Regions from separate parts of the Clostridium cochlearium genome, predicted to be linked through region 2. Evidence: riboswitches for the same ligand, from Rfam matches in the RefSeq annotation. Region 2 holds a riboswitch; each other region holds the start of a gene.
What was found. Region 2 has a riboswitch for thiamine pyrophosphate ahead of thiT (energy-coupled thiamine transporter ThiT). Riboswitches for the same ligand answer to the same signal wherever they lie in the genome.

Region 1 (10,235 bases), 570 kb from region 2:
TTAAAGTTTTAATAGTTGAGGATGATCCTATGGTAGCAGAGATAAATAAAAAATATACAGAAAGTATAAATGGATTTAAAGTAAAAAAAATATGTGATAATGGAAAGGATGCCATAAATTATTTAAAAAATAGTTCATTGGATTTAATAATATTGGACATATACATGCCTAAATTAAATGGTATTGAATTTTTAAAAGAACTTAGGAAGTTTAATTCTAAATTAGATGTTATAATAGTTACAGCAGTAGATGAAGGGGAAAAACTTAAGGAAATATTAAATTTAGGAGTTATAGATTATTTAATTAAGCCCTTTGAATATGAAAGATTTAAAGAAGCATTAAATAAATTCAAAAAAATGAATGAGTTTTTTAAAAATAAATCAATTTTAAAACAAGAAGATATAGATAATATAACTGTAAAAAACTCTTATGTAAATGGTGAATTGGAAAAGGGCATAAATGAAAGGACATTAGAAAGAGTAAAAACATATTTGAAAAATAGTAAGAATGAATATTATACTTCTGAAGAAATAGCAGATAAAATGAAACTTTCTAGAGTAACTGTAAGAAGATATTTGGAATACATGAACAAAATAGGTAAAGTTAAAAGAGATGTTCAATATGGGGACATAGGAAGACCAAGAATAAAATATAAGTTAATTTAAAAATATATTAGCATAATATTCGAATAGTCGAAATATTTGTAAAATTAGTTATAAACTTAACAATAAAAAATATATTTACAAAATAGTTATAATAAATACTTAATATAGATAATTTTATTAATATAAGTTATTATAGTAGTGTAAGAATTTTTAATGAATAGCAAGATTTATCTTGAAAATAACTCATATAATAAATTAAAGGAGGGGCAATTTATGGGTAAAAAGAAATTTAATCTTGTGACAAAAATTATGTTTGGCTTAATACTTGGAGTTATTGTTGGTTTATTTTTTAATTCGTCACCTGACTTTGCAGTAAACTATATAAAACCCGTTGGAACATTATTTTTAAATCTCATAAAAATGACTATAGTTCCGTTGGTTTTTTCATCTTTGGTAGTTGGGGCAGCTAGTATAGGGGATGTGAAAAAGCTAGGAAGAATTGGTGGAAAAACTATGATTTACTTTTTTATAACTACAGCTATTGCTATAGTTATAGGATTGGTTGCTGCTAACATATTTAAACCAGGAGTTGGAGTAACTTTAGCGGTAGATGCACAGGTAAAAGCGACAGAAGCACCTTCTTTAATACAAACTTTGTTAGATATAGTACCAACAAATCCGATAGACTCTTTAGCTAAGGGAAATATGTTACAAATAATATTCTTTGCAATATTTACAGGAGTTGGAGCAACCTATATAGGAGAAAAAGGAGATGCGTATTTAAAGTTCTTTGATAGTTTAGCAGAAATAATGTATAAACTAACTGAAGTAATAATGGGACTAGCTCCTTATGGAGTTTTTGCTCTTATGGTGCCAGTAGTTGCAGTTAACGGTCCAGATGTTTTACTTCCGTTATTAAAATTAATAGCTGTTTGCTATTTGGGATTCATACTTCATGGTATAATTGCTTATTCTTTTTCAGTTGCGGCATTTTCTAAGATATCACCTTTAGAATTTTTTAAAGGTACATCAGCACCTACAATGATAGCTTTTAGTACTAGCAGTAGTTCAGGTACATTGCCAGTTACTATAAAAACTGTTAGAGAGGTTTTTGGAGTATCTGAAGGAATTGCAAGCTTTGTTTTGCCATTAGGTACTACTATTAATATGGATGGTACTGCAATATATCAAGGAGTATGTGCAGTGTTTATAGCTCAAGCTTATGGAATGAATTTGACAATAGCTCAACAATTAACAATACTTTTGACAGCAGTGTTAGCATCTATAGGTACAGCAGGCGTGCCAGGCGCAGGCTTTATGATGCTTATGATGGTGTTAAGTTCAGTTGGATTACCATTAGAAGGAGCAGCTTTAATTGCAGGTATAGATAGAGTTTTAGACATGGGAAGAACTGCTATTAATGTTACAGGAAATGTAGCAGCTTCAATTGTAGTAGGAGCTAGTGAAAATGAAATAAGTTATGAAAATGCCAGTATAAAAAAAACTTTAACTAGTTAAAAAAGGGGGCAAGGCTTATGAGTAAAATAGTAGGCATAATTGGGGGAATGGGGCCAAAAGCCACAGCCGACCTTTATAATAAAATTGTAGATTATACAGATGCAAAAGTAGATCAAGATCACTTGCATGTTATAATCGAAGGGAATGCTAAAATACCTGATAGAACAAACTATATATTGGGGAAAGGAGAAAATCCTTTAGGGGAACTTATAAAAACTGGAGAAAGACTCAAAAATGCAGGAGCAGATTTTTTAATAATGCCCTGTAATACAGCTCATTATTTTTATGATGAATTATATGAAAAACTTAATGTGCCATTTATTAATATGATAGAAGAAGTTGGAAAATATATTTTAGACAAACATGGAAAAATAAAAGTTGGCCTTTTAGCAACACTTGGAACCTATGAAGGCAAGGTATATGAAAAGTATTGTAATAGATTAGGGTTAGATATAGTTGCACCAAGTAAAGAAATAAGGGAAAAGGTATCAAATGCAGTATATATAGTAAAAGGTGGGCAAAGAGAGTTTACAAAGGAATTTGCAATGGACATGTTAAAAGAGTTTAAGGAAAAACATATAAATGTAATTATATTAGGTTGCACTGAACTACCTTTAATATTTCAACCGTTAGAAAATGAACTAAAAGAATTTGAGTTTATATCTTCTACAGATATTTTAGCTAAGCAAACAATAAAGAGGGTGAAAAAATAGCTATTTATTCGGACTTTATTTATTAAAATAAAATAAGGGAGGAATTTATATGCAATACAGATTAGAAAGTGATTCAGTAGGTGAAAAAAGAATACCAAAGGATGCTTATTATGGTGTTCAAAGCCTTAGAGCCCATGAAAATTTTATGATAACAGGCAGAAAAGTTCATAAAGAAATGATAAAAGCGTTAGCTGAAGTAAAAAAAGCAGCAGCTATGACAAATATGCAAATAGAACTTTTAAGTAAAAAAATAGGTAATGCTATTGTAAAAGCTTGTGATGAAATAGTTGAAGGAAAGTTAGAAGAACAGTTTATAACTGATCCTATACAAGGTGGCGCAGGTACATCTATGAATATGAATTTAAATGAAGTAATTGCAAACAGAGCAATAGAAATATTAGGTGGAGAAAAAGGAGATTACAGTATAGTTCATCCTAATGATCATGTAAATATGGGACAATCTACCAATGATGTTATTCCTACAGGTGGGAAAATAGCAACCATAAGATTGTTAGATAGAGCATTAGTATCATTGCAAAATTTAGTAGATGCACTTACAGATAAATCTAAGGAATTTGATCATGTTATAAAAATGGGAAGAACTCAAATGCAAGATGCTGTTCCAATTAGATTAGGACAAGAATTTAGAGCATATTCAAATGCTATAAAAAGAGACCTAGTTAGAATTAAGAGAGCAAAAGAAGAGTTATACCATGTAAATATTGGAGCTACTGCTATAGGTACAGGTATAAATGCTGATGAGCAGTATGTGGAAAATATTACTCCGAATTTATCAAAAGTAACAGCATTGGATTTAATTCAATGTGAGGATTTAGTAGATGGAACTCAAAACTTAGATTGTTTTGCTTCAGTATCATCAAATTTAAAAGTTTGTGCTTTAAGTTTATCTAAGATAGCTAATGATTTAAGACTTATGTCATCAGGACCTAGAACTGGTTTTGGAGAAATAAATTTACCAGCAAAACAAAATGGATCATCTATAATGCCTGGAAAAGTAAATCCTGTAATAGCTGAAGTGGTAAATCAAGTTGCATTTAGCATTGTAGGAAATGATGTAACCATTACTATGGCTGTTGAAGCTGGACAGCTAGAATTAAATGCTTTTGAGCCAGTGCTTTATTATAAATTGTTTGAGTCTATTGAAACATTAAAAAATGGTGTAGATACATTTATTGATAATTGTATAAAAGATATAACAGCTAATGAAGAAAGATGTAAAAAATTAGTTGATAATAGTGTTGGAATAATTACAGCAATATGTCCTCATGTAGGATATAAAAAAGCTGCTAAAGTAGCAAAAACTGCTATACAGACTGGAGAATCTGTAAAAGAACTTGTACTAAAAGAAAATCTATTATCAGAAAAAGAGTTAGATACAATACTTGATCCATTTGGAATGACTGAACCAGGTATATCAGGTAAAGAACTTTTGAAAAAATAAAATAATTATAAGAAGTCTGCAAACTTGCAGACTTTTTATTTGTTAAATGATAAAATTTTAATATATTAAAACATAAAAGGAGGTAAAAAATGTATAATTTTAATGAAATAGTTGAAAGAAAAAATACGTCAGCGGTTAAATGGGATAAACCCCAAATACTATATAATAGGAGCGATATAATTCCTATGGGAATAGCTGACATGGATTTTAGAACTGCTCCTGAAATAATAGAAGCAATAAAAAATAGAACAGAACATGGAGTCTTTGGATATTCCTATTTAGATGAAGAGTATTATAATTCCTTAATAAATTGGCTGGATAGAATACATAATTTTAAAGTAGAAGAGGAATGGGTATGCACTGCACCTACAATAGTTGCAGCTATAAGTTGGATGATTCAAAGCTATACAGAAGAAGGAGATAAGATAATAATACAACCTCCTGTATATCATCAATTTAAAAGATGTATAGAGAGTAATAATCGTATTATAGTAAATAATCCTTTAAAATATGAAAATAATAAATATTTTATGGATTTTGAAGACTTAGAAAGTAAAATAGATTCAAAGGTAAAAATGATGATTTTATGTAATCCACATAATCCAGGGGGAAGAGTTTGGAAACAAGAGGAGTTAAAAAAATTAGGTGATATATGCCTAAAGCATAATATATTAATGTTATCTGATGAAATACATTGTGATTTGATATTTAAGGGGTATAAACATATACCTATAATTAATGTAGATAAAAAATTTGAGGACATATCTTTGATATGTATTTCCCCTACAAAAACTTTTAATTTAGCAGCACTTCATGTTTCAAATGTTATTATTCCTAATAAAGACTTAAGAGATAAATATTTAAATACAGTATATAAAAATGCAGTAGAAGGCATAAATGTGCTTGGAATAGAGGCTATGAAAGCAGCTTATAAGCATGGAGAAGGTTGGTATAGAGATATGCTTAAATATGTAGAAGATAATTATAATTTTCTATGTAATTATATAGAAGAAAAAATTCCACAATTAAAAGTAACTAAATCAGAAGGAACTTATTTAGCTTGGATAGATTTTAGGGGTTTATCCATGAATTGTGAACAGTTAAGAGAATTTATGATAAATGAAGCAAGAGTACTTTTTGATGAAGGATATGTATTTGGAAAAGAAGGGGAAGGTTTTCAGAGAATAAATTTAGCTTGTTCTAGAACAATTCTAAAAGAAGCTTTAGATAGAATATGTATGGCTATGGAAAATGTTAACAAACTGTGAATAAAATAAATAATTTTGAAAAGTAGTTGCAAAATAATAATAATTATTATATAATAATAATTGTAAATAAGAGATATAACAGGAGGAATTGAAAATGAAAAAATTTGTATGTACAGTATGTGGATATGTTTATGAAGGGGATGCGGCACCAGAAAGATGTCCGCAATGTAATGTTCCATCAGATAAATTTGTAGAACAAGTTGAGGGAGAACTTGCTTGGGCAGACGAGCATGTAATAGGAGTTGCTAAGGGAGTAGATGAAGAAGTAATAGAAGGATTAAGAGCTAATTTTGTAGGAGAATGTACTGAGGTTGGAATGTATCTTGCAATGAGTAGGCAAGCAGATAGAGAAGGGTTACCAGAAGTTGCAGAAGCATATAAAAGAATCGCTTTTGAAGAAGCAGAACATGCTGCTAAATTTGCGGAATTATTAGGAGAGGTTGTAACAGATTCTACTAAGAAAAACTTAGAAATGAGAGTAGAAGCTGAATATGGAGCTTGTAGTGGTAAGAAAGAATTAGCAACTCTTGCTAAAAAATTAAATTTAGATGCAATACACGATACAGTTCATGAAATGTGTAAAGATGAAGCAAGACATGGTAAGGCATTTAAAGGTTTATTAGATAGATATTTTAAATAAAATATTATAAAAAATAGACACAAAGAACGACTTAGTTAAGTCGTTCTTTTGTTTTATATAATAAATAATTTGTAGAAAATGTATAATTTTAAATATTACAAATATAAGTTATAATGTAAAGTATAATGTATAGAGGGAGGGGATTATATGTATAAATTAATAGCACTAGATATAGATGGCACTCTTTTAAATAGAGATCATGAAATTTCAAGTAAAACTGTGAATGTAATAAGGAAATCAATGGATAGAGGTATAAGAGTAATTTTAGTATCTGGTAGAGATTATTCTGCTGCTGAACCTTATATAAAAAAATTAGAAACAAAAGATTTGTTTTTAGGATTAAATGGGGCTACAATATATGATAATAAAGGGAACATTATTCATAGTGAATATTTAGATAGAGACATAGTAGAAGATATAATAGAAATATGTGAAAAAGAAGACATATATATTGTTCTTTTTATAGGTAATAATACCTATGTAGATGAAATTTCAGATTTTATGGGGATAGATAATTATGTATTTAATTCTATAGAAGTTGGACAAGTTTCAAAATTTTATAAAGATGAAAATGTAACAAAAATCCTTTTAACACATAAAGAAGAGAAGCTTAAACCTATTAAAGAAAAATTAGATTTTAAATATGGCAGTAGAATAAATACACAATTTTCATTACCCCAATTTTTAGAGATATTTAACGGAGAAGTAAATAAAGGAATTGCTTTAAAGAGAGTATGTGAAAAATATGAAATACCTAAAGAGAAAATTATGGCAGTAGGGGATTGGGATAATGACATAACAATGATAGAATATGCAGGATTAGGTGTTGCAATGGGAAATGGTTCATCAAGACTTAAAAAAGTGGCTGATTTTATAACAAAAAGCAATGAAGAGGATGGAGCAGCTTATGCTATTAAAAAATTTGTGCTAAAAGATTAAGAACTGGATTTAAATAATTAAAATCATTGACTATAAAAAATAACTATGATACCATGAATATGTAAACAATTAAATAAATTTAGGGGAGCTTATAAAATAGGCTGAGAAAGAGATGTTATCTCTGACCCTCATAACCTGATTTGGTTAATACCAACGTAGGGAACATTGTGTATTGTAGTTATGGTGAAATTCTATAGCATATATATACATATGTATTTTGAGGGAAAGTTTAAAACTTTCCCTTTTTATTTTAATAAAAAAGGAGAGGAATAAAATGAATTACACAACTCAGATGGATGCTGCTAAAAAAGGAATAGTTACAAAGGAAATGGAAGCTGTAGCTGAAAAAGAAGGTATAGATATAAAAGAATTAATGGAGCGTGTGGCAAAAGGTAGTGTTGCTATACCAGCAAATAAAAATCACAAAAATTTAAGCGCTGAAGGAGTAGGACAAGGATTAAGAACTAAGATAAATGTAAACTTAGGAATATCAAAAGATTGTTGTAATGTGGAGAGAGAACTTGAAAAAGTAAAAAAAGCTATAGATATGAAAGCAGAAGCTATAATGGATTTAAGTTGTTTTGGAAAAACACAAGAATTTAGAAGAAGATTAGTAGAAATGTCTCCAGCTATGATAGGAACTGTTCCTATGTATGATGCTATTGGATTTTATGATAAAGAATTAAAAGATATCACTGCAGAAGAATTATTAGATGTAATAGAAACTCATGCAAAAGATGGAGTAGACTTTATGACTATACATGCAGGAGTTAACAAGGAATCTGTGGAGATATTTAAAAGAAATGAAAGACTTACTAATATAGTATCTAGAGGTGGATCTCTTCTTTATGCATGGATGGAGCTTAATAATAGAGAAAATCCTTTTTATGAGTACTTTGATAAAGTTCTTGATATATGTGAGAAATATGATGTTACAATAAGTTTAGGAGATGCTTGTAGACCTGGTTCAATACATGATTCTACAGATGCAAGTCAAATAAAAGAACTTATGACTTTAGGAGAATTAACTAAAAGAGCATGGAAAAGAAATGTTCAAATTATAATAGAAGGACCTGGACATATGTCCCTAGATGAAATAGAAACAAACATGAAATTAGAAAAAAAATTATGTCATAATGCACCTTTTTATGTATTAGGACCTATAGTTACAGATATAGCTCCTGGATATGATCATATTACAAGTGCTATAGGAGGAGCTATTGCAGCAACCTATGGAGCAGACTTTTTATGTTATGTAACACCTGCAGAACATCTAAGACTTCCAGATTTAGATGATATGAAGGAAGGAATAATAGCAACTAAAATAGCAGCTCATGCAGCAGATATTGCTAAAGGAATAAAAGGAGCAAGAGAGTGGGATAATCAAATGTCAGCTGCAAGAAAAGAATTAGATTGGGAAAAAATGTTTGATTTAGCTATAGATGATGAGAAAGCAAGAAAATATAGAAAGAGTTCTACCCCAGAAGTTAACGATAGTTGTACTATGTGTGGAAAAATGTGTGCTGTTAGAAATATGAATAAGGTTATGCAAGGAAAAGATATAAATATATTAAGAAACGATGATAAATAAAAATTTTGTGTGACAAAATTTTTATAGAGGACAATTGACAGAGGACAAAGAACAATTTTTAATGAACAACTAACAATGAATAATGAACAATTTAGGAGGATTTTCCTTCCTTATGTCAGAAAATCTTTAATCTTATTAGTTAGAATTGAAAATGGAGAATGGAAAGTGGAAAATGATTGACAACTTTTTTCCATTAACATTACTAAAAGTTTTTAATTTTATAAGATCCTTAGGTTTAGCTAAAGCTAAACCTTTTTTATATTAGACAAATCTAAAATATCCTTAACTCTCCATTCTCCACTTTCCATTTTCAATTATATTATAAAATTTAAGGTTTTCTATAGCAAAGCGGAAGAAAATCTTCCTTCATTGTCCTATGTCAATTGTCCTCTGTCCTCTGTTAAAAAAAGTGTGTTGCAGTTTTTTAAAACTACGACACACTTTTTTTATTAGTGGCATCCACCACAAGTAGAACATCCACCGGTATCAGGTTTTACAATAGGTTCTAAAGAAAATCCACCTAATCCATTTTCCTCAGAGCATTCAATAACAAATCCAACGAATTGACTAACAAGATTTTTATCTATTAAAAAAGTTACGTCATGAATTTTAACTACCTCATCGTTTGGTTTTTCTTCATCTATGACAAGATTAAATACAGGACCGCTACATCCCATACCTGCTAAGTGTATTCTAAGAATATTATCTTTAACACCATTTTCTTTTAAAAAGTCTAAGAACTCGTCATAAGCGATATCGCTCATGGTAACTATGTTCATTAAAAAGCCTCCTTTAAATAGTTTATTTATGTTTATTATTGTAACAGATAAGAAAAAAATATTCCATAATTAAATTTTTTTATAGAATTTGACTTTACTCAACTATACTATATAATCTAATTAGTGTAAAATCATTTGTATGAAAAGGAGAAATATATGGATACATCTATATGGGTTAGATCCATTGTGAACAAACAATTTAGCCCTGAAGAATTTTTTAAACATGTAGCTTATATTATTGGTAAAGAATTTAATTTACCAACTCATATAAGTATACATACGGAAGTATGTAAGTTTTTCATGGGAGAATTTGAAATAATAATAAGCAAAAAACATATTGAGAGACTTCAAAAACATGGTTTGTATTTATTGGACAAGTATATTTTGGATGAATTAGAGGAACAAGGATTTGAATTTAGTATAAATAGAAGCAAATATATAAAATGCTGTTATGGAATTTTTGACGATGATTATAGTACAGACAATATAACCACAAGATTTAATCAAATATTTAATATTCCTATAAAGGAAGGGGCGCTTTTTTATCCTTGCTGTGGTTCAGATTCATATAAACCATTAGCGTTGTTTATCAATAGTATAAAAGAGTTTCATTTTGCTCAGGGAGAAGGTGTAATGTTACCTAGATTAGAATGTGGAGTAAAAAATAGTGATAATTTTAGAAATAAGTATTATAATAAAGAAGATGTATTTTCTATAGAA
Region 2 (10,235 bases):
GCAGTAATATTATTAGATAAAAGATCAAAAAACATGGGATACAATGAAGATAGTATTTTTAACATGACAATTGTGGCAATTATTGGGGGAATATTAGGAGGAAAGCTGCTCTATATAATTGTAGATATAAAAAATATAATAGATAATCCTGAGATTTTAAAAGATTTAGGTAATGGCTTTGTAATATATGGGGCCATAATAGGTGGAGCTCTTTCAGTATATTTATACTGTAAGAAAAAGAACTGGAATGTCCTAGAAATGCTTGATTTAGTAGTACCATCAGTAGCATTGGCTCAAGGTTTTGGAAGAATAGGGTGTTTTTTAGCAGGATGTTGTTATGGTAAACCTACGAAGTTACCAATAGGTATTACATTTACAAATTCACCCTTTGCTCCATCAAATATCCATCTTCATCCTACTCAAATTTATTCATCTATATTTGATTTTTTGTTAGCGTTTTTCTTGCTTTGGTATAGTAAAAAGGACAAAAAACCGGGAAGAGTATTTTCATTATATGTGATTTTATATGGTGTAGGTAGAATTATAGTTGAGTTTTTTAGAGGAGATCCAAGGGGGAATGTATTTATTTTATCTACCTCTCAATTTATAAGTTTATTTACTATTATTATAGGAGTATTTATATTTAATGTAGATAAATTTAAAAAAGAATAATAAATTTAAATAGATCTGGAGGAAAAAGTATTGTTTAGATTTCATAAACATAAGAAAAAAAATTATTTTATTCTTTTTATAGTTTTTAGTATAGTTTTTTCTGGTTGTTCTACTTTGGATAAACTAAAATTATCTTTTAATATGAAAAATAATGATTTTGAATATATAAAAGAAAACAAAATAAACAAAATTATAATACAAAATACTAGGGATCCAGGATATAGATTTATAGTTACAGATAAAAGAGCTATAAAGGATTTGTATGACATACTTTCTAAAGCTAAAGAAGTTGATGAGAAATCAGAATTGAAACCAGATTACATATTTGAAATGCATGAGTCACATGATAAGATTCATAAATTTCAGTATATCGTAGGATTAGATAAAAAAAATGGTGGAAATTTATATGGAGATGGAAAAGTATACATAGTATCTAAAAGAATAGATAATGATATAATAAAAAGTTTTTGGGATGTAAGAATTCCTAAAGACTTTACAAATATATATTACGACTCTATATTAGAAATTCTTGATAATTATTTAAAAGATAATGGAGAAACTAGTAAAACTATAGGAATAAATTTAGAAGATGACATCGAAGTTAAAAAGTTTATTTTATCTAAGGATTTAGAAGAATTTAAAAATAGACTAAAGAAATATAAAGGAGTATACTTAGTAGAAGAGGATGATTCTAAATATGACGTAGTAATGACTTTAAAAACTCAAGGCTATAGAAGATTATTATATAAGTCCAGTGCTACATTTCATGATAGAATAGATAAAAATGACAAGAAGTATTATCTTAAAGCAGAATATGAAAATAGAGCATGGCATGTAGAGTGTTCTAATAAAAAGCCTGAGAAGTTTTAATGGAAACTAAGGAGGAATTTTTATGAGTAATTGTGATAGTTGTCCAAGTAAAGGTAAATGTGATAGTAATGAAGCATCATGTTCTAAAATAGTACCTAAATACGGTAATATAAAACACATAATTGGTGTTATAAGTGGTAAAGGTGGAGTAGGTAAATCTACAGTTACAGGAATTCTTGCTACAAAGCTAAAAAAAGCAGGATATAAAGTTGGGGTATTAGATGCAGATATAACAGGACCATCAATGCCTAGATTTTTTGGAATAAATGAAGAAAGAGCATATGCTTTAGAAGGAAGAACTGGAGAAGAAATTAAATTTTTACCAGTAGAAACATCATCAGGTATAAAGGTTATGTCTCTTAATCTATTAACTGAACATGAAGAAGAACCAGTTATATGGAGAGGTCCAGTTATTACAGGAGTACTTACTCAAATGTATACAGATACAGAATGGGGAGAACTTGATTATCTTCTTATAGATATGCCACCAGGAACAGGAGACGTAGCACTTACAATCATGCAAAGTATACCTGTAGAAGGAATGGTAGTTGTTTCAACAGCTCAAGATATGGTTTCTATGATAGTTAAAAAAGTAATTATAATGGCAAAAAAAATGAATATAAATGTTTTAGGTGTAGTAGAAAATATGTCTTATGTAAGATGTAGTTGTGGAGAAAAAATAAATTTATTTAGTAGAAAAACTGCTGAAGAACAAGCTAAATATTTAGAAGTACCTTTAATAGCAGAACTTCCTGTAAATTTAGACTTAACAGAAAGTATGGAGAAAGGTAATGTGGAAGATTATATTACAGCCTGTGCAGAATATGAGGAGCTATTAGAAGGATTTATGAATCAGATAAAATAACAAGCAAAAAGTTGGTAAATAATATTTGCCAACTTTTTATTTATCTAAATATAGTTATAAATAAATAAAACAAGGTAAAAATAATAAAGATAATATTTATTAAGGAGGAATACAAATGAAAGCATATGTAGATAAAGAAACTTGTATAGGATGTGGATTATGTCCTTCAGTGGCTCCAGAAGTATTTGAAATGGATGACGATGGTAAAGCTAAAACAATAACAGAAGAAGTCCCAGATGGATCAGAGGAGCTTTCTAAAGAAGCGGAAGCTAGCTGCCCAACATCTGCTATTTCTGTAGAAGAGTAGAAAACTTAAAGGTGCCTTTAAAAGAAGGCACCTTTAATATGTTATAAAACTTTATAATAAGACTTTTTATTTATAATTTTATATATATTTTCAATAGGTAAAACATATATTATCACAATACATATAAGAGCATTTACAGATAAAAAAGATCCATTATATATTAGTGAATATAAGTAAGAAGACATAGATTCAGGTGCTGTACTTCCCCAGAATACTACTCCTGCAATAAAGTGAAAAACAAATCTTCCCAATATAGCCATTATAGTTCCTAAAATTTTGTTGTTTTTAAAATATCCAGCTAATCCAAGAGCCATAAAAGGTAATGGATAGTCAAATAAAACTTGAAGTGGATGAAGTATATATGGACCTAATATTAATTTTATAAGGCCATATAAAAATCCAGTTAGAAAACCTACTTCAGGACCGTATAAAAGAGCCATTAATATAATAGGAACCATTGCTCCAAGTGTAACTGAACCTCCATTTGGAAGCTTTGTTAGCTTAAACATATCTAGAATAGTAGCTAAAGCCAATGCTAGTCCTATGCTACAAATTAATGCTGGAGTTAATTTTATTTTTTTAGATTTTAATAAAATTATTACTACTAACATTAGACCTAGTAGTGTTAATATGGAATTAGGATTACTAACTATTTCTAATAAGTTTTCTCCTAAAGATAATAAATTCATTTAAATAATACCTCCTGTTTGTGCATGAGGGGTAAATAAAAAGCATTCCAATTAAGGAATGCTAATAATAATATTCTATATCTATAAAAGGCTTTCCTACGCTGGAATTATCCAGTTCAGGTACAAGGGTTAATGAATAAGAAATCCATTTCTCAGCTTTTATAGCACCCCTAGCACTACATTATTAAATTTTATAAGTTTATTATATTATATATATTTAATTATTGCAAATATGTTGAATTAATTTACAGCAAATACATAAACTTATATTTATAAAAGGTCAACTTTAACATAAGTGCAAAAGAAAGAGATTGAAAAGATAAATTATATATTAAACACATTTACTTCATATAATATGGAATTTTATAAGTTGATTTTATGACATTCACATAGTATAATGACCAAAGTATATACAATATATTGTAGTTAGGAGGAAATGTGTATGCTATATGTTGTAAAGAGAGATGGCAGAAGAGTTTCTTTTAATGCCATAAAAATAGCTAATGCAATTAAGAGAGCTTCTGAGGAAATAGGGTTTGAATTAAAAGAAAGTGAATATATGAATTTAACTCAAAATGTAGTAGAACAAATAGAAAAGTTAAATAAAGATGAGATATCAGTTGAAGAAATTCAAAATTTAGTTGAAAGTATTTTAATGGAGAACAGTTATAAAAATATAGGGAGAGCCTATGCTAATTACAGACAGGAAAGAACTAGAATAAGAGAAATAAAATCAGATTTAATGGAAGCTATAGAGAAGATAGGGGTTGAAACAGACAGAGATAATGCTAATGTTGGAAATAATTTTTCTTCAAAATTATTAAGAATAGCTAGTGAATCTAATAAGTGGTATAACTTAGCTGCTATGCCTAAACATTTAGCTAAGGCTCATGAAAATGGAGATATATATTATCATGATTTAGATAGTTATAATTTAACAGTGAATTGTTTGCACATACCAACTAAAGAAGTTTTATCAAAAGGATTTAATACAGGGTATGGATTTATAAGACCTCCTAAAAGAATAGAGTCTGCTTGCGAATTATCATGTATATTATTACAATCAACTCAAAATGATATGTTTGGTGGGCAATCTCATCCAGATTTTGATAATGATATGGGTTACTTTGTTGAATTTACAAGAAAAGAAATAAAAGAAGAATTAAGAGAAGTTGGATTAGAAGAAGAAAAGATTGAAGAGCTATGTGAAAAAAAATTAAGGAAAAGTATTAGTCAGGCAATGCAGGGCATAGTATATAATCTGAATACTATGCATTCAAGAGCGGGTTCACAAGTTCCTTTTAGTTCAATAAATATAGGGATACCAATGTCAGAAGATGCTGCATTAGTTTGTGAATTATTTTTAATAGAGTATGAAAAAGGATTAGGGAAAGGTGAACAACCGATATTTCCTAATATAATATTTAGAGTAAAAGATGGAGTGAATAAGAGACCATCAGATCCATATTATTATTTATTTAAATTAGCCTGTAAAGTTGCTAGTAAGAGGATGAATCCTACTTTTATGAACATTGATGCAGATTTTAATTTAGAATATTATAATAAAGGATATTTACCTGCTACTATGGGATGTAGAACTAGAGTACAATCTAATGTAAATGGAGAACCAGATGTTAAAGGAAGAGGTAATATAGCACCAACTACAATTAATTTACCAAGGATAGCTATTATATCTAAAAAAGATATAAATAAGTTTTTTGCTTTATTAGATAATAGATTAGAAATGGCAAAAGAAGCATTATTACATAGGTATGGTGTTTTAAAAAGATTAAGAGTTAAAGATTTACCTTTTGTTGCAGGACAAAATCTAATGAAAGGATCAGAAAATTTACAGCCAGAGGACAGTATAGAACCTATTTTAAAACAAGGTACTTGGGGTATAGGATTCATAGGATTAGCTGAAACTCTTAAAGCTTTAATAGGAGAGCATCATGGTGAATCAGAAAATGCTAGAGAATTAGGAATAAAAATCATAAAACATATAAGAGACTTTACCGATAAGACTACAAAAGAAACAAAGTTGAATTGGTCTTGCTATGCTACTCCAGCAGAGGGGTTAAGTGGGAAATTTATAGTACAAGATAAAAAAATATTTGGTGAAATTAAAGGGGTAACAGATAAGGACTATTATACAAACAGTTTTCATATACCAGTTGGATATCCAATATCAATAAAAGAAAAAATAGATATAGAAGCGCCATATCACTCAATTTGTAATGGAGGACATATTTCTTACATCGAGTTAGATGATTATCCAACAGAAGATGTAATAATGGATATAATAAATTATGCTTATAGCAATACTAATATTAATTATTTAGGGATAAACTTTCATATAAAGTATTGTAAAAACTGTGGTACTTATATAGATAATCACGAATCAAGTTGTTTTAAATGTGGAAGCAAAAATATACAAGGCATATCTAGGGTTACAGGATATTTAAGTTTAGATGAAAGATTTGGAGTTGGAAAGGTAGCAGAAAGAAAGGATAGATTATCACATACTAATGGAAAAGTTTTTTATGAGGAGAGATAGAAAATGAACTATCTTCAAGTGGCAGGTTTTTTAGATAATTCCTTAGCTAATGGTGAAGGACTTAGATCTGTATTATTTTTATCAGGTTGTAAGCATGAATGTAAGGGGTGTCATAATCTTGCTATGCAAGACTTTGAATATGGTGATAGGATATGCATAGATGATATAATTAAAAGAATAAGAAAGAATATACCTATAATAAGAGGGGTTACCTTTTCTGGCGGAGAACCATTAGAACAAGCAGAAAATTTAGCTGAATTAGCTTTAATGATAAAAAAAGATGACCTTAATATATGGTGTTATACAGGATATGAATTTGAATATATACTTAGCAATATGGATAAAATAAATGGATGGAAAATTTTAATTGAAAATATAGATATATTAGTAGATGGTACTTTTCAACAAGATAAGATTGAACCTAATCTAAAGTATAAGGGTTCATATAATCAAAGGATAATAGATGTGAAAAAAAGTCTCTTGGCTAAAAAAGTTATAATATATCCTATATAAAGTTGAATAAAGATATATTGATAGATATAATTAAATTAATTAAAACATTCATATTGGGGTGAAATAATGAAAAATTTAGATGGAATAGAAGTTTGTGAATGCTGTACCATTCATGAAGATTGTGTAGAGTGCGTGAGAAGAAATATGTTAGATGAAGAAACTTTTATGAAGTTATCAGATTTATTTAAGGTTTTAGGAGATTATACTAGAATAAGAATAATATATGCCTTATTTAATAAAGAACTTTGTGTTTGTGATATTGCAGAAGTATTAAATATGAGTCAATCTTCTATTTCTCATCAATTGAGAACTTTAAAAGCGGCTAGATTAGTTAAGTTTAGAAGAGAAGGGAAAACTGTTTTTTATTCTTTAGACGATGAACATATAAGAAAATTATTTAATGCTGGATTAGAGCATGTTAAGCATAATTAAAATAAGTTAAGAGATAGAAAAATGAAACTCTTGACATAATTAAAATCTTTTGTTACAATATTTTTAAAAGATAATAACATACGTTCTTATATTTGTATATAAGTCGGTAAAAACTGAAACTTATATATATAAATGTAAAGAAGCCGGATTTTTGTTAAATAAGACAATAATCTGGCTTTATTTTTTGAGGAGGTTGATATTTATGATTACAAAGGACAGTGCCATTGGAGTCTTAGATTCAGGAGTAGGTGGACTTACAACAGTAAAGGAACTTCAAGAATTATTACCAAATGAAAACATATATTATTTTGGTGATAACAAAAATGTTCCATATGGGAATAAGACAGAAGAAGAGATTATAAAACTTACTAGAAAAATGATAGAGTTTTTAATATCTGAAAATGTTAAAGTTATAGCTGTTGCCTGTAACACAATTTCAACTATTATAGATGAAATAAGTAGGGATTATGATGTAAAGATAATAAAAGTAATAGATCCTATAGTAAATAATATAAAAAATATTCAGAAAAGAGATAAAGTTGGGCTAATTGCAACTAATTTTACTGTAAGCACTAAGTACTATGATAAAATGCTAGGAGATGTAAAGGTTATCGGGAAAGGATGTTCAGAACTTGCAGCTATAGTAGATAGTGGAGAAATAAATGAAAAAGAAGTTAGAAATATTATAAAAACTGATATAGATGATATTAAATCAAGAGAAGATGTAGATACAATAATATTAGGTTGCACTCATTATCCAATAATTAAGCATATTTTTGATGAATGCTATCCAGATGTAAATTTTTTAAATCCAGCACATCATCACGCTATTGCGATAAAAGAATATTTACAGGAGATGGATTTACTTAAAGAAGACAATAGAAATAAATTTTTTAAGGTTTTTACTACAGGAGATAAAGAAAAATATAGAATTATAATGGACATGCTTAAATTAAAAGAACCTGATGAGATAATATTGAAGTAAAAGTGAGTTAAGAGAGAATTGTCTTACTTTAGTAATTAATTGCTAAAGTAAGACAATTCTCTTTTTTATTTTTAATAAAGTATAAATTATAGTTAAACTATTGTATAATTTAATTATAAAATAATATATGTTATTATTTAATAAAGAATGGAGAGAAAAAAATGATTTATGATACTAATACTATATATGTAACAGGCATGTCAAAATCTAATAATATGGATCCCATAACTAAAATGTACAATTCCTTTTTTTTAGGCCTTATATTAGATAAAGATACAGATATTATTATTGATGTAACTTGCAATACAATAAGTGATATAACTAATGATTTTATAAAAACTATTTTAGTAGGTAAAAATTTAGTAAAAGATCTAAATAAGATAATATTAGAAATAAATGAAAGATTTCTAGCTACTTCTCAAAAGGCACTAATAGTTGCATTAAAAGATTCTTTTAATAAATATGAAATGTATAAGCGAAAAAATAATAAATAGGATGGGGTGTTTTAATGAAAAAATGCAAAAGCTTAATAGTATTTAGCGCCGTATTTTTATGTTTATTTTTATTATCTACAGCATATAATGTGAAAGCTTCAGAAGATTTTAACATAATTCCCACTAAACAAGGTATAGATCAAAACAAAAGATGGATTATAAAATTTAATGACATTTTAAGAATTAGTACAGTAAATAATAATACAATATATGTAACAGATGAAAATGGTAAAAAGATAGAAACTAATCTAGAGGTCAGTGCAGATAAAAAATCAGTGTACATATCACCTAAAGGAAGTTATGAATATGGGAAAACTTATTTCCTTATAGCTAATAAAGGAATTGAGAAACTTTCAGGTAAAAGTATGGCAACTAATGTAAAGATGAAGTTTATTATAAAGAATAATACAGCAGTACCACCGATAGACAAAAGTGGATTCACTATATGCATAGATGCAGGACATGGTGGTAGTGATACAGGTAATTCAGGTCCAAATGGGGCATTAGAAAAAGATATAGACTTAGATGTAGCATTAAAAGCAGGATCTATTTTGGAGAATGCTGGTATAAAAGTAGTTTATACTAGAAAAGATGATAATATTAAATATGGAGAAAATGATTTTAAATCAAGATTTGAAGTTATAGGTGTAACCCCTGTAGATGCTGTAGTAAGTATACATTGTAATATAGCAGCTAACAACGATGCTACAGGTATAGAAACTTTTCATAAAGAAGGAGATTTTATTGGAAAAAATTTAGCAGATAAAATTCAAGGTAAATTATCATCGTATACTGGTATGAGAAATAGGGGAGTAAAAACTGGAAATTTCCAAGAAATATATGCGGTTAATGAACCTATAGTAAAAGTATTACTAGGATTTATAAATAATCCACAAGATGAAAAAAAGTTAACAGACTCAAGTACTCAAGAAAAGTTAGGAAAAGCTATAGCAGATGGAATTTTAGACTATTACAAAGAAAATATTAATAATGAATATAACAATATAACTATAGCTTCAGTAGATGATATAATCAAAAGTGTATCACAAGGTGAAAAATATGAGTTGCCTTCAAAGATTAATGTTAAAACTATTCAAGGTGGAACTAAAGAAGAAAATATAACTTGGAATAGCACAGCAGCAAATACAACCAAAGCAGGTACATATGCATACAAAGGAAGAGTAAATGGATATCCAAAAGAAGTTATTTTAACATTACTTGTTATAGGAAAAGGCAACAGTAAGCATACAGTTTGTATAGACCCAGGACATGGGGGTTATGACTCTGGAGCAGTAGGACCTACAGGAATAAAAGAAAAGGATATAACGTTAAAAGTAGCCAAGAAGACAGGATCAATTTTACAAAATAAAGGAGTAAAAGTAGTATATACTAGAACTAGTGATGAAGTATCATGGCCATCTTCGGAAGGACTAGACTTAAAAAAGAGAACAGAAATAGCTAATAGTATGAATCCAAATTATTTTGTTTCTATACATTGTAATTCAGTAGATAATATACCTTCAGCTAAAGGAACAGAAACTTACTATAGTAGTGGAAGCATATTAGGTCAAAAACTAGCTACTAATGTTCAAAACGAATTAATTAAAAATTTGGGAACAGTAAATAGAGGTACTAAAACAGCTAATTTTTATGTTTTAAGAAATAGTACTAGTCCAGCTATATTAGCAGAATTAGAATTTATTAGTAATGTAGAAGGAGAAAAAAATTTAAATACTGATGAATTTCAAAATAAATGTGCACAATCAATAGCGAATGGAATTTTAAAATCTTTAGGATTATTAAATTAAATTGACAACAAATAAACCATATAATATAATGTATTCTAATAGA
Region 3 (10,235 bases), 1.0 Mb from region 2:
CTACTAAAATAAGTTGCATAAAACATGGTAAACATTTAGGACTTTATACTATACAAAGAGTTTTTGTAGTGGATTCTTTATTCTTAAAAACTGGTGTAAAAAATATACATGAAATATCACCGCATGCTATAGAAGTTATGCCAGGAATTTCAATTAAAGCTATAGGTAAAAAAGAAAATATTGAAGGGGAAATAAAAATGCCCATAATATCAGGAGGATTGATTAAAACAAAAAAAGATGTTATGGATTGTTTATCCTCAGGAGCCATTGCAGTATCTACAAGTACAATGGAACTGTGGAATTTATAGAAAATATTGATAATTTCTATAAATTATAATATAATATATTTATATAGTAAAAATAATAAAAAGGCGGAGTATAAGAGAGCCATATTTTAAGAACACTCGTAAAGGGTTTCTTATTTATGGCTTTTTTTATATAGATAATGTAAACCTTTAATTTTAAGCTTTGAAAGTTAAAGCGAAAATTAGAGTTCACTAAAATAAAAATGGGGGGAATTGTACTATGGCAAAGTATGTAATGGCTTTAGACCAAGGAACAACTAGTTCAAGGTGTATAATATTCAATGAGAGAGGACTTATTGTAAGTGTAGCTCAAAGAGAATTCAAACAAATATATCCAAAGGCTGGTTGGGTAGAACATGATCCAATGGAAATATGGGCAACTCAATTTAGTGTAGCTACAGAAGCAATGGCAAAGGCTAATATAGATGCTACTGATATAGCTGGGATAGGAATTACAAATCAAAGGGAAACTACCATAGTATGGGACAAGAGGACAGGACTACCTGTATACAATGCTATAGTTTGGCAATGTAGAAGAACAGCTCCAATATGTGATACATTAAAGGAAAAAGGTTTAACAGAAAAAATTAGAGAGAAAACAGGACTTGTATTAGATGCTTATTTCTCAGGAACAAAAATAAAATGGATACTTGACAATGTTCAAGGAGCAAGAGAAGAAGCGGAAAAAGGAAACTTATTGTTTGGTACAGTAGATACTTGGTTAATATGGAATCTTACAAAGGGAAGAGTTCATGTAACTGATTATTCAAATGCATCAAGAACTATGATATATAATATACATGAATTAAAATGGGATGATGAACTATTAGAAATATTGGATATTCCGAAATCAATGCTTCCAGAGGTTAAGCCATCAAGTTATGTTTATGGGGAAACTAATTCTACTCTATTTGGAACATCTATTCCTATAGCAGGAGTTGCAGGAGACCAACAAGCGGCCCTATTTGGACAAATTTGTCATCAAGAGGGAACAGCTAAAAATACTTATGGAACAGGATGTTTCTTGCTTATGAATACAGGAGAAAAAGCTGTTAAGTCAGAAAATGGACTATTAACAACTATAGCTTTTGGTATTGATGGCAAAGTTGAATATGCCCTAGAAGGTAGTATATTCATAGGAGGAGCTGCTATACAATGGTTAAGAGATGAACTTAGAATGCTTAAAGACTCTCCAGAATCAGAAAAATATGCTACAGCAGTAGAAGATACAAATGGAGTATATATGGTACCAGCATTTGTAGGTCTTGGAGCACCTTATTGGGACCCATATGCAAGAGGAGCCATAGTAGGACTTACTAGAGGAGCTACAAAAGAGCACTTTATAAGAGCGACACTTGAATCCTTAGCATATCAAACCTATGATGTTTTAAATGCAATGAGAGAAGATTCAGGAATAGATTTGAAAGCTCTTAGAGTAGATGGTGGAGCTAGCGCAAATGACTTCTTAATGCAATTCCAAGCAGATATATTAGGAGTGCCTGTTCAAAGACCAGAAGTAATTGAAACTACTGCATTAGGAGCTGCATACCTTGCAGGACTTGCAGTAGGATATTGGAAAGATAAAAAAGATGTAGCTCAAAACTGGGCAATTTCTAAGACTTTTGAACCAGATATGACTGAAGAAAGAAGAAAAGAACTACTAGATGGATGGCACGAAGCTGTTAAGAGATCTATGAATTGGGCAAAAAATGAATAATAAATAATAATAAAAGAAGGGTTACAATTGCTTGTACCCCTTCTTTATTTAAATTACATTCCTAATCTATTAATTTCTTCTTCTGATAATATTTTCATCATAGTTACAGATTTAGATTGATTTTTAACATGATTATTGTTTACTATTCTCAAAATACCATAAGATACTGCAAGAAAACCTAATCCTGTAAAAGCAGCAGTTGTTTCACTTTTAGTAGTTATGTAGGCTATAGCTACACCTAAAAGCATAAGCATAAGAGGAAGGGCATAAGCAAAGAAAGTAAATTTAAAGAAAGTATTATCCTCCATATTTACAGCAACAGCATCTCCGGGCTCAGCCATTAAAGTATTATCTATATCCAATACCAATGGAGGTACTTCACATCCACCAGAACAGTTAGCACATTTATCACCACAACTAGACATTCTCTTAAAAATAATATGGGCTTTTTCACCCTCAATTTTTGTAACATAACCAACTTGATTCATAAAATCACCTCTTTTTAAATTCGATTTATCTTTTTATATTATAACACAAAATAAAAATTTTGCGTCACAAAATTTTTATAGAGGACAATTGACAGAGGACAGAGGACAGTTCAATTGACAATTGACAGAGGACAGTTCATTTGACAATTGACAGAGGACAGAGGACAGTTCAATTGACAATTGACAGAGGACATAGGACAGTTCAATTGACAATTGACAGAGGACATAGGACAATGAAGGATGATTTTATAATGTAATTAAAAATTGAAAGTTGAAAATTGAAAATGATAGATATTTTTTCTTCATTGTCATTACAAAAAAATTTTAATTTTATAGAATCTGCCCAGGTTTAAAATAAATTAACTTTTATATAATAATTTATTTTAATTACTTGCTATTAATCTAGCGACTGTGTCGCAAGCCGATAGGCCGCCGTTAATCAATGAATAATGAACAGGGAACAATGAATAATTATTGAGGATTTTTTTACTTCGTTGCAAAAAATATTTCATTATATAAATTTTTGTATTTAGCTAAAACTAAAGATTTTAAGGCGATAACCTGACTTAATTTTAATGTTCTTAAAAACTAAAGCGATGTTTAGCTTCGCTAAACCAGCCATCAATAAAAATGTCAATGTAGATATAATTGAAAATGGAAAGTCGAGAATGAAGAATTAAGGATAGTTTAGATTTGTCTAATATAAAAAAGGTTTATCTTTAGCTAAACCTAAAGATCTTATAAAATTAAAAACTTTTCGTAATGTTAATGGAGAAAAGTTGTCAATCATTTTCCACTTTCCATTCTCCATTTTCAATTCTAACTAATAAGATTAAAGATTTTCTGACGTAAGGAAGAAAATCATCCTTCATTGTCCTCTGTCCTCTGTCAATTGTCAAATGAACTGTCCTCTGTTAAAAAAATTACATCGTAATTTTTTTATTTTACGTGTTGTTTCTAATTAATTATACTATATATAATACTTAAAAATACAAAATGATGTGGAGGTAATAAATGTGAAAAAAATAGTTGTAATGTTAGCAAAGGGTTTTGAGGAAATCGAAGCATTAACAGTAGTGGATGTTTTAAGAAGAGTTGGAGTTGATTGTAAAACTTGTTCTATAAGTGAGGAAAAAATGGTAAAAGGAACTCATAATGTATATGTAAAGGCTGATATACTTTTAAAAGACTTTAAGGAGTATGATTTTTCAGGCATAGTGCTACCAGGTGGTATGCCAGGAGCTGCTAATTTAAGAGATAATAAACAGGTTATAGAAATAATAAAACAATTTAACAAAGAAAATAAATTAATAGCAGCTATTTGTGCAGCACCTATAATATTAAAAGAAGCAGATATTATAGAAAATAAGAACATAACTTCCTATCCAGGGTTTGAAGAAGAATTAAAAGGAGCTAATTATAAAGAAGATAGAGTGGTTCAACATGATAATATAATAACCAGTAGGGGACCTTCTACAGCTTTAGATTTTGCTTTTAAAATATTAGAAAATATAATAGATACAAAAGAATTACAGGAATTAAAAGAATCTATGTTGTATGAATAAAGTTCAATAGAAGGAACACAGGTAACTTTAGATGATATGCTAGAGTATGGAGCTGATGAAAACAAAAAAACAGATGATATTCAGGAAGTATTAAATTATTCTGAGGCACTAAGAATTGGCGAGAATTTAATAGGAAGAATACCTATATCAACAAGATTAATTAAAGAAATGCATAAAATATTATTATCTGGAGAAGTAAGAGGAAAAAATAGAAATCCAGGAGAGTTTAAAGGAAATCAAAATATAAAAGAAATAAAAAATATTATTTCTATGACTTAATAAATATTTTAAGACAATAATAGCAATATAATAATTAGGCAACTTTTTTAAATATATATAATTTATTTATAAGAAAGCTTCCTATTCCAGTAATAATAGAAGCTGTTAAAGCACATATATTTGACCATAGTAAATCAGATATACCTAAGATATTATAAATAGACATTATAGATAAAATAATTGAATTTATTATAGCCGCTATACCTAAAACAGAGGCAAATTTTAAAAAAGAGCCCTCTGTTTTAAAGGTATATTTTTTATTCCAATAGTATCCATTTAATGAATAAAAAATAAAGGATATAAATTTAAATAGAATATTAGCCGCACCTTTATAGATACCCGTTACCATCCAAAGCATATTTAGAATACAAAAGTCTATAACAACATTAGAGCTGCCTATTAGAGCATATAAAATAAATTGTTTTATATTATCCTTTAAATTCATATTATCACCCTAAGTTAATTATATAATATAATATATTTTATGTGAGATGTTTTACAGAAATTAAAAAATATTTAATGTAGGTGATAAAAATGCAAGATATAATATTGAAAAATGGAACTAAGCTTATATATAAAAAAATAAGTGGTCATATAACTTCCTTTTGCATAGGATTTGATGCAGGAGCAATAAGGGAAGAAGGCTTTCCTTATGGAACAGCTCATGTAGTGGAACATATGGTATTTAAAGAAACAAAAAATAGAAAAGAGCAAGAAATAAATTTATTATGTGATGAAATATTTGGTTTTCAAAATGCTATGACAAATTACCCTTATGTAATATATTATGGAACCACTTTATCAGAAGAATTTCATAAGGGAATAGAAGTATTTTTAGACATAGTATTAAATGCAACTTTAAAAGAAAAAGGATTTAGGGAAGAAATGGATATAATTAAACAGGAATTAAAGGACTGGAAAGATGATAATGACCAATATTGTGAAGATGAACTTTTTTATAATGCCTTTGAAAATAGAAGAATAAAAGAGCTTATTATAGGAAATGAAAACAGTTTAAACTCCATAACTTTAAATCAGATAAAAGCTTTTTATAATAAATTTTATAAATTAAACAATATGACAATATCTGTGGTTTCTTCTTTAGAATTTGAGAAGGTAAAGAAAATTATAGAAAAATATTTAATAAAGGAAGAAGAAAAAACTAATATAGAAAAAGTTAATGAAAATTATCTATATGAGCTAAATAATCCAGGAATATTTGTAAAAATAAAACAAGGTATAGAAGGTGCAAAAATACAATATGCTTACCCTATACACATGTTAAAAAGTAAAGAAATAAAGGCAATGGATATATTTAATTTTTATTTTGGAGAAGGTACGAGTAGTATTTTATACCATACAATAAGAACAGAAAATTCCCTAGCTTATGATATTGGAAGTTTTATAAAAAATGAAAAGGGAATAAAGCTATTTTGTATACAATTATCTGTACATAAAGACAATGTAAATAAAGCAATAGCCCTTATAAATAAGGCAATAGAAGAAGTTAAAGATGATAAAAATTATTTTAAACAGGATAAAATAAAAAAAGCAATTAAAGGAATTAAACTAAAACAGGAATTAAGATGGGAAAGATCTGTACAGCTGGCAAAGGATTTAACTTGTCATGAAATAATGTATAATGATTATAAAGGAGTATTTCCAAATAAAGAGGACTACAAAGATATAGATGGATACTACATAAATAACATCATAAAAAGGATTTTAAATAATCCTAGTATACAAATAATTCAGTAGTCACACTTGACTGTTAAAAAATGCTGTAGTATCATTTAGGTAACAATAGAATAAAATTTCAGGGGAGCTGGATAATGCCAGCTGAGAGTAAGAACTGGATTCTTAGACCCTTTACCTGATCTGGATAATGCCAGCGTAGGGAGAATGGTTTACTATATATTTTATATTTATATAGTTCTACTATTTGAATGCAAAAGTGCAGACTTACGTTGTCTGTGCTTTTATTTTTTATAAAAATATGGAGGAGTATAATATGAATACTAAAAAATTAACATTTTCAGCGTTACTAGTAGCTTTAGGAGCTTTCTTAGGAAATTTAATATTTATACCTATAGGAGCAGCTAAATGTTTTCCAGTACAACATGCAATAAATGTCATATCTGCAGTAATATTAGGGCCTTTTTATAGTGTATCTATAGCATTTTGTATATCTTTTTTAAGAAATATAGTTGGAACAGGTTCTTTATTAGCTTTTCCTGGAAGCATGATAGGGGCAGCTATTGCAGGTGTTTTGTATAAAAAAACAGGAAAAGAATTTTTAGCAGTTTTAGGAGAAATCATTGGAACAGGTTTAATAGGAGGATTACTAGCTTTCCCTATGGCAAAATTCATAATGGGAAAAGAAGTTGCAGGTTTATTTTTTATAGTGCCTTTTTCCATAAGTAGTGTAGGGGGAAGTATTATAGGATATACTATAATAAAATTAATTGGAGAAAAAATACTTAATAAGAATGAAGTTTTATGGAGGGGATAATTTTGAAAAAAGCATTAACCATTGCAGGTTCAGATAGTTCAGGAGGAGCTGGTATTCAAGCAGATATAAAGACTATGTCAGCTCATAAAGTATTTGGAATGAGTGTAATAACAGCAGTAACAGCACAAAACACCCAAGGAGTTTTTGCAGTACAGGATATAGACAAAGATATCATAGCAAAACAAATAGATGCCATATTTACAGATATAGAAGTAGATGCGGTTAAAATTGGAATGGTATCCAAAATAGAAACCATAGAAATAATAGCAGAAAAATTAAAAGAGTATAAGGCTAAAAATGTAGTAGTAGACCCTGTTATGATATCCAAAAGTGGATACGATTTATTAGCACCAGAATCTAAAAAAACTCTTATAGAAAAATTATTACCTTTAGCGGATGTAATAACTCCTAATTTACCAGAAGCAGAGGAAATAATAAAAACCTATGAAGAAGAAGGTAAAATTGAAGAGGATATAAAAAAAATAATACCTATTGATAGCAAAGAAAAAATGGAAAAAGCCGCTGAAATAATAATGAAAATGGGACCTAAAAGTGTACTTATGAAAGGTGGACACCTAGAAGGAGAAGCTATAGACATTTTATACAGTAAAGAAAAAGTCAGCTATTTCTCTTCAAAGCGTATAAATACTAAAAATACCCATGGAACAGGATGTACACTATCTTCAGCCATAGCCTCAAACTTAGCACTAGGCTACAACTTAGAAGAAAGTGTAAAAAAAGCTAAAGACTATATACAAATAGCCATAGAACATTCATTAGATATAGGAAAAGGAGTAGGACCTACAAACCACTTTTATGAACTTTATTTAGAGGACAAAGGACAGAGGACAGAGGACAATTGACAGTTTTTCTTCCTGGCGTCAGAAGAGCTTTAATCTTATTAGATATAATTGAAAATGGAAAGTGGAGAATTGAGAATGAAGGACGCTTTTCTTCGTTACACTCAGAAAAGTTTTAATTTTATTTGATTTGTTAAAGATAGTTGTATTATGGAAAACTCGTTTAGCAAGCTAAACATCGAAGGCGTTTTAGATTTAGTCAATTTATAAAAGTTTAGCTTTAGCTAAACTTTTGTAAGGTTTTATACAATTTAAAATTTTTCGTAATGTTAATGAAGAAAAATTAACCTTCATTGTCCTCTGTCCTCTGTCAATTGTCAAATGTAACAAAGCGGAGAAAAAATATCCATAATTATTCATTATTAACTGTTAGTTGTTCATTAAAAAAAGGGGGGGTTATCGTGGAAATTTATGAAAAAATATATAATAGCTTATTAAAAATAAAAGAAAAAAATCCTTTGATTCATCATATAACAAATTATGTAACGGTAAATGATTGCGCAAATATAGTATTGGCTATAGGAGCGTCGCCAGTGATGGCAGATGATATAAATGAAGTTGAGGATATGGTGTCTATAGCTTCGGCTTTGGTTATAAATATAGGAACTTTGAATCAAAAGACAGTTAAGTCCATGCTTTTGGCAGGGAAAAAATCAAATGAATTAAATATACCTGTTATTTTAGATCCAGTAGGAGTTGGAGCTACCAAATATAGAACTCATATAGCTTTGGAACTTTTAAGGGAAATAAAATTTTCAGTAATAAGAGGGAACATATCAGAGGTAAAGGTTTTATCTGGTATGGATGCATCAACAAAAGGAGTAGATGCAGAAAGTTGCGATGAAGATAATTCTATTGAAGAAAGAATTAAACTAGTTAAAAATCTTTCGGAAAAATACAATGCAGTAATTGCAATAACTGGAGAAAAGGATGTAATAGGATTTAAAAAAGATATTTACATTGTAGAAAATGGAAGTAGCATCATGTCTAAAATTACAGGAACAGGTTGTATGTGCACCTCTGTAATAGCATCTTATTGTGGAGCAGAAAAAGATTATTTACAAGCTACATTATCAGGAGTTACATCCATGGGTATCGCAGGAGAAATTGCCTATGAAAAAACTAAAAATTTAGGGCCAAGTTCCTTTAGAACAGCTTTAATAGATAGCATATATAATCTTAATGAAAATTCATTTAAAGAAAGGGGAAAGATTTATAATGGGTAATAAAAATTTAGATTGTACTCTTTATTTAGTAACAGATAGAGATGTATTAAAGGGAAGAGATTTAAAAAAGGCAGTGGAAGATGCCATATTAGGTGGAGTTACTTTAGTGCAATTAAGAGAAAAAGATATTTCATCAAAAGAATTTTATGAAATAGCAAAGGAAATAAAAAATATAACAGACAAATACAATGTACCACTAATAATAAATGACAGGGTGGATATAGCTCTAGCAGTAGATGCAGAAGGAGTGCATATAGGTCAGAAGGATTTACCGGCAGATGTTGTAAGAAAGATAATAGGAGAAGATAAAATTTTAGGGTTATCTGCAAATACTATAGAAGATGCTCTAAAAGCTCAAATGGATGGAGCAGATTATTTAGGAGTAGGAGCAATGTTTCCTACAAATAGCAAAAAAGATGCAGAAAGTACATCTATAGAAACTCTTAAAGAAATAAAAAAAACTGTGAATATTCCCGTAGTGGCAATAGGAGGAGTAAACGAAACCAATGTACAAAAACTTAAGGGAACTAATATAGATGGAATTGCAGTTATATCCGGCATACTAGGAAAAGAAGACGTTAAAAAAGCATGCGAAGAGCTTATTTTAATGAATAACTTTGGTTATAATTGAAAATGGAGAGTGGAGAATTGAGAACACTTTTTCAGAGGACATAGGACAATTGACAGAGGACAGTGAAGGACACTTTTCTTCGTTACACTCAGAAAAGTTTTAATTTTATTTTATTTGTTAAAGATAGTTGTAGCATAAAAAACTCGTTTAGCAAAGCTGAACATTGAAGGTATCTTAGATTTAATTAAGTTTAGCTTTAGCTAAACTTAAAGATCTTATAAATTTAAAATTTTTCGTAATGTTAATGAAGAAAAATTAACCTTCATTGTCCTCTGTCCTCTGTCCTCTGTCCTCGTTCATTATTCGTTATTCATTAACTATAAAGCCTTGTAGTATTCTTTAAGCAAAAGAGCGTCTTTTTCTAAAATAGGACTTTCACATATAATGCAACCTTTAATATCAAAGCTTTTGAAAGCTTTCATGCAATCTTTATAATTAAAGTCGCTTTCTAGGAAGGGAAGATGATTTCTTTCACCTTTTTCTCCATAGTTTATTCCAGATATATGTATATGCATGTCTTCTAAGGCTTCATATCCTAAATGTTTGTGCATATAATCTAAAATATTTGCAAAGTCATCATAATTTTTTAATGCACCGTTACCTCTTGCGTGCAAATGAGAGAAATCTATGCAGGGCTTGCAGTGTTTAATAT

Region 1: it holds a riboswitch for thiamine pyrophosphate, as region 2 does, so the genes downstream of both, thiC (phosphomethylpyrimidine synthase ThiC) here and thiT (energy-coupled thiamine transporter ThiT) in region 2, are expected to answer to the same signal.
Region 3: it holds a riboswitch for thiamine pyrophosphate, as region 2 does, so the genes downstream of both, thiW (energy coupling factor transporter S component ThiW) here and thiT (energy-coupled thiamine transporter ThiT) in region 2, are expected to answer to the same signal.

The regions. Positions count from the first base shown of each region.
Region 1 is NZ_LT906477.1:667,434-677,668, forward strand. It holds gene CKV72_RS03225 (ATP-binding protein) at 1-4, shown strand, start outside; gene CKV72_RS03230 (response regulator) at 1-665, shown strand, start outside; gene CKV72_RS03235 (dicarboxylate/amino acid:cation symporter) at 879-2,123, shown strand; gene cuyB (cysteate racemase) at 2,141-2,836, shown strand; gene CKV72_RS03245 (aspartate ammonia-lyase) at 2,886-4,298, shown strand; gene CKV72_RS03250 (MalY/PatB family protein) at 4,388-5,566, shown strand; gene CKV72_RS03255 (NADH peroxidase) at 5,661-6,206, shown strand; gene CKV72_RS03260 (HAD family hydrolase) at 6,354-7,145, shown strand; TPP riboswitch at 7,217-7,324, shown strand; gene thiC (phosphomethylpyrimidine synthase ThiC) at 7,420-8,736, shown strand; gene CKV72_RS03270 (HesB-like protein) at 9,186-9,515, opposite strand; gene CKV72_RS03275 (hypothetical protein) at 9,672-10,235, shown strand, end outside.
Region 2 is NZ_LT906477.1:98,732-108,966, forward strand. It holds gene CKV72_RS00520 (prolipoprotein diacylglyceryl transferase) at 1-672, shown strand, start outside; gene CKV72_RS00525 (YhfM domain-containing protein) at 703-1,542, shown strand; gene CKV72_RS00530 (Mrp/NBP35 family ATP-binding protein) at 1,565-2,407, shown strand; gene CKV72_RS00535 (ferredoxin) at 2,523-2,714, shown strand; gene thiT (energy-coupled thiamine transporter ThiT) at 2,756-3,403, opposite strand; TPP riboswitch at 3,480-3,585, opposite strand; gene CKV72_RS00545 (anaerobic ribonucleoside triphosphate reductase) at 3,846-5,960, shown strand; gene nrdG (anaerobic ribonucleoside-triphosphate reductase activating protein) at 5,964-6,473, shown strand; gene CKV72_RS00555 (ArsR/SmtB family transcription factor) at 6,540-6,905, shown strand; gene murI (glutamate racemase) at 7,108-7,890, shown strand; gene CKV72_RS00565 (DUF3870 domain-containing protein) at 8,052-8,384, shown strand; gene CKV72_RS00570 (N-acetylmuramoyl-L-alanine amidase) at 8,399-10,192, shown strand.
Region 3 is NZ_LT906477.1:1,494,791-1,505,025, reverse strand. It holds gene CKV72_RS07470 (glycerol-3-phosphate responsive antiterminator) at 1-308, shown strand, start outside; gene glpK (glycerol kinase GlpK) at 526-2,022, shown strand; gene CKV72_RS07460 (SoxR reducing system RseC family protein) at 2,076-2,510, opposite strand; gene CKV72_RS07455 (DJ-1 family glyoxalase III) at 3,527-4,075, shown strand; gene CKV72_RS07450 (Fic family protein) at 4,112-4,354, shown strand; gene CKV72_RS07445 (GtrA family protein) at 4,389-4,799, opposite strand; gene CKV72_RS07440 (M16 family metallopeptidase) at 4,889-6,112, shown strand; TPP riboswitch at 6,163-6,271, shown strand; gene thiW (energy coupling factor transporter S component ThiW) at 6,366-6,866, shown strand; gene thiD (bifunctional hydroxymethylpyrimidine kinase/phosphomethylpyrimidine kinase) at 6,869-7,729, shown strand; gene thiM (hydroxyethylthiazole kinase) at 8,128-8,952, shown strand; gene thiE (thiamine phosphate synthase) at 8,945-9,583, shown strand; gene CKV72_RS07415 (TIM barrel protein) at 9,901-10,235, opposite strand, start outside.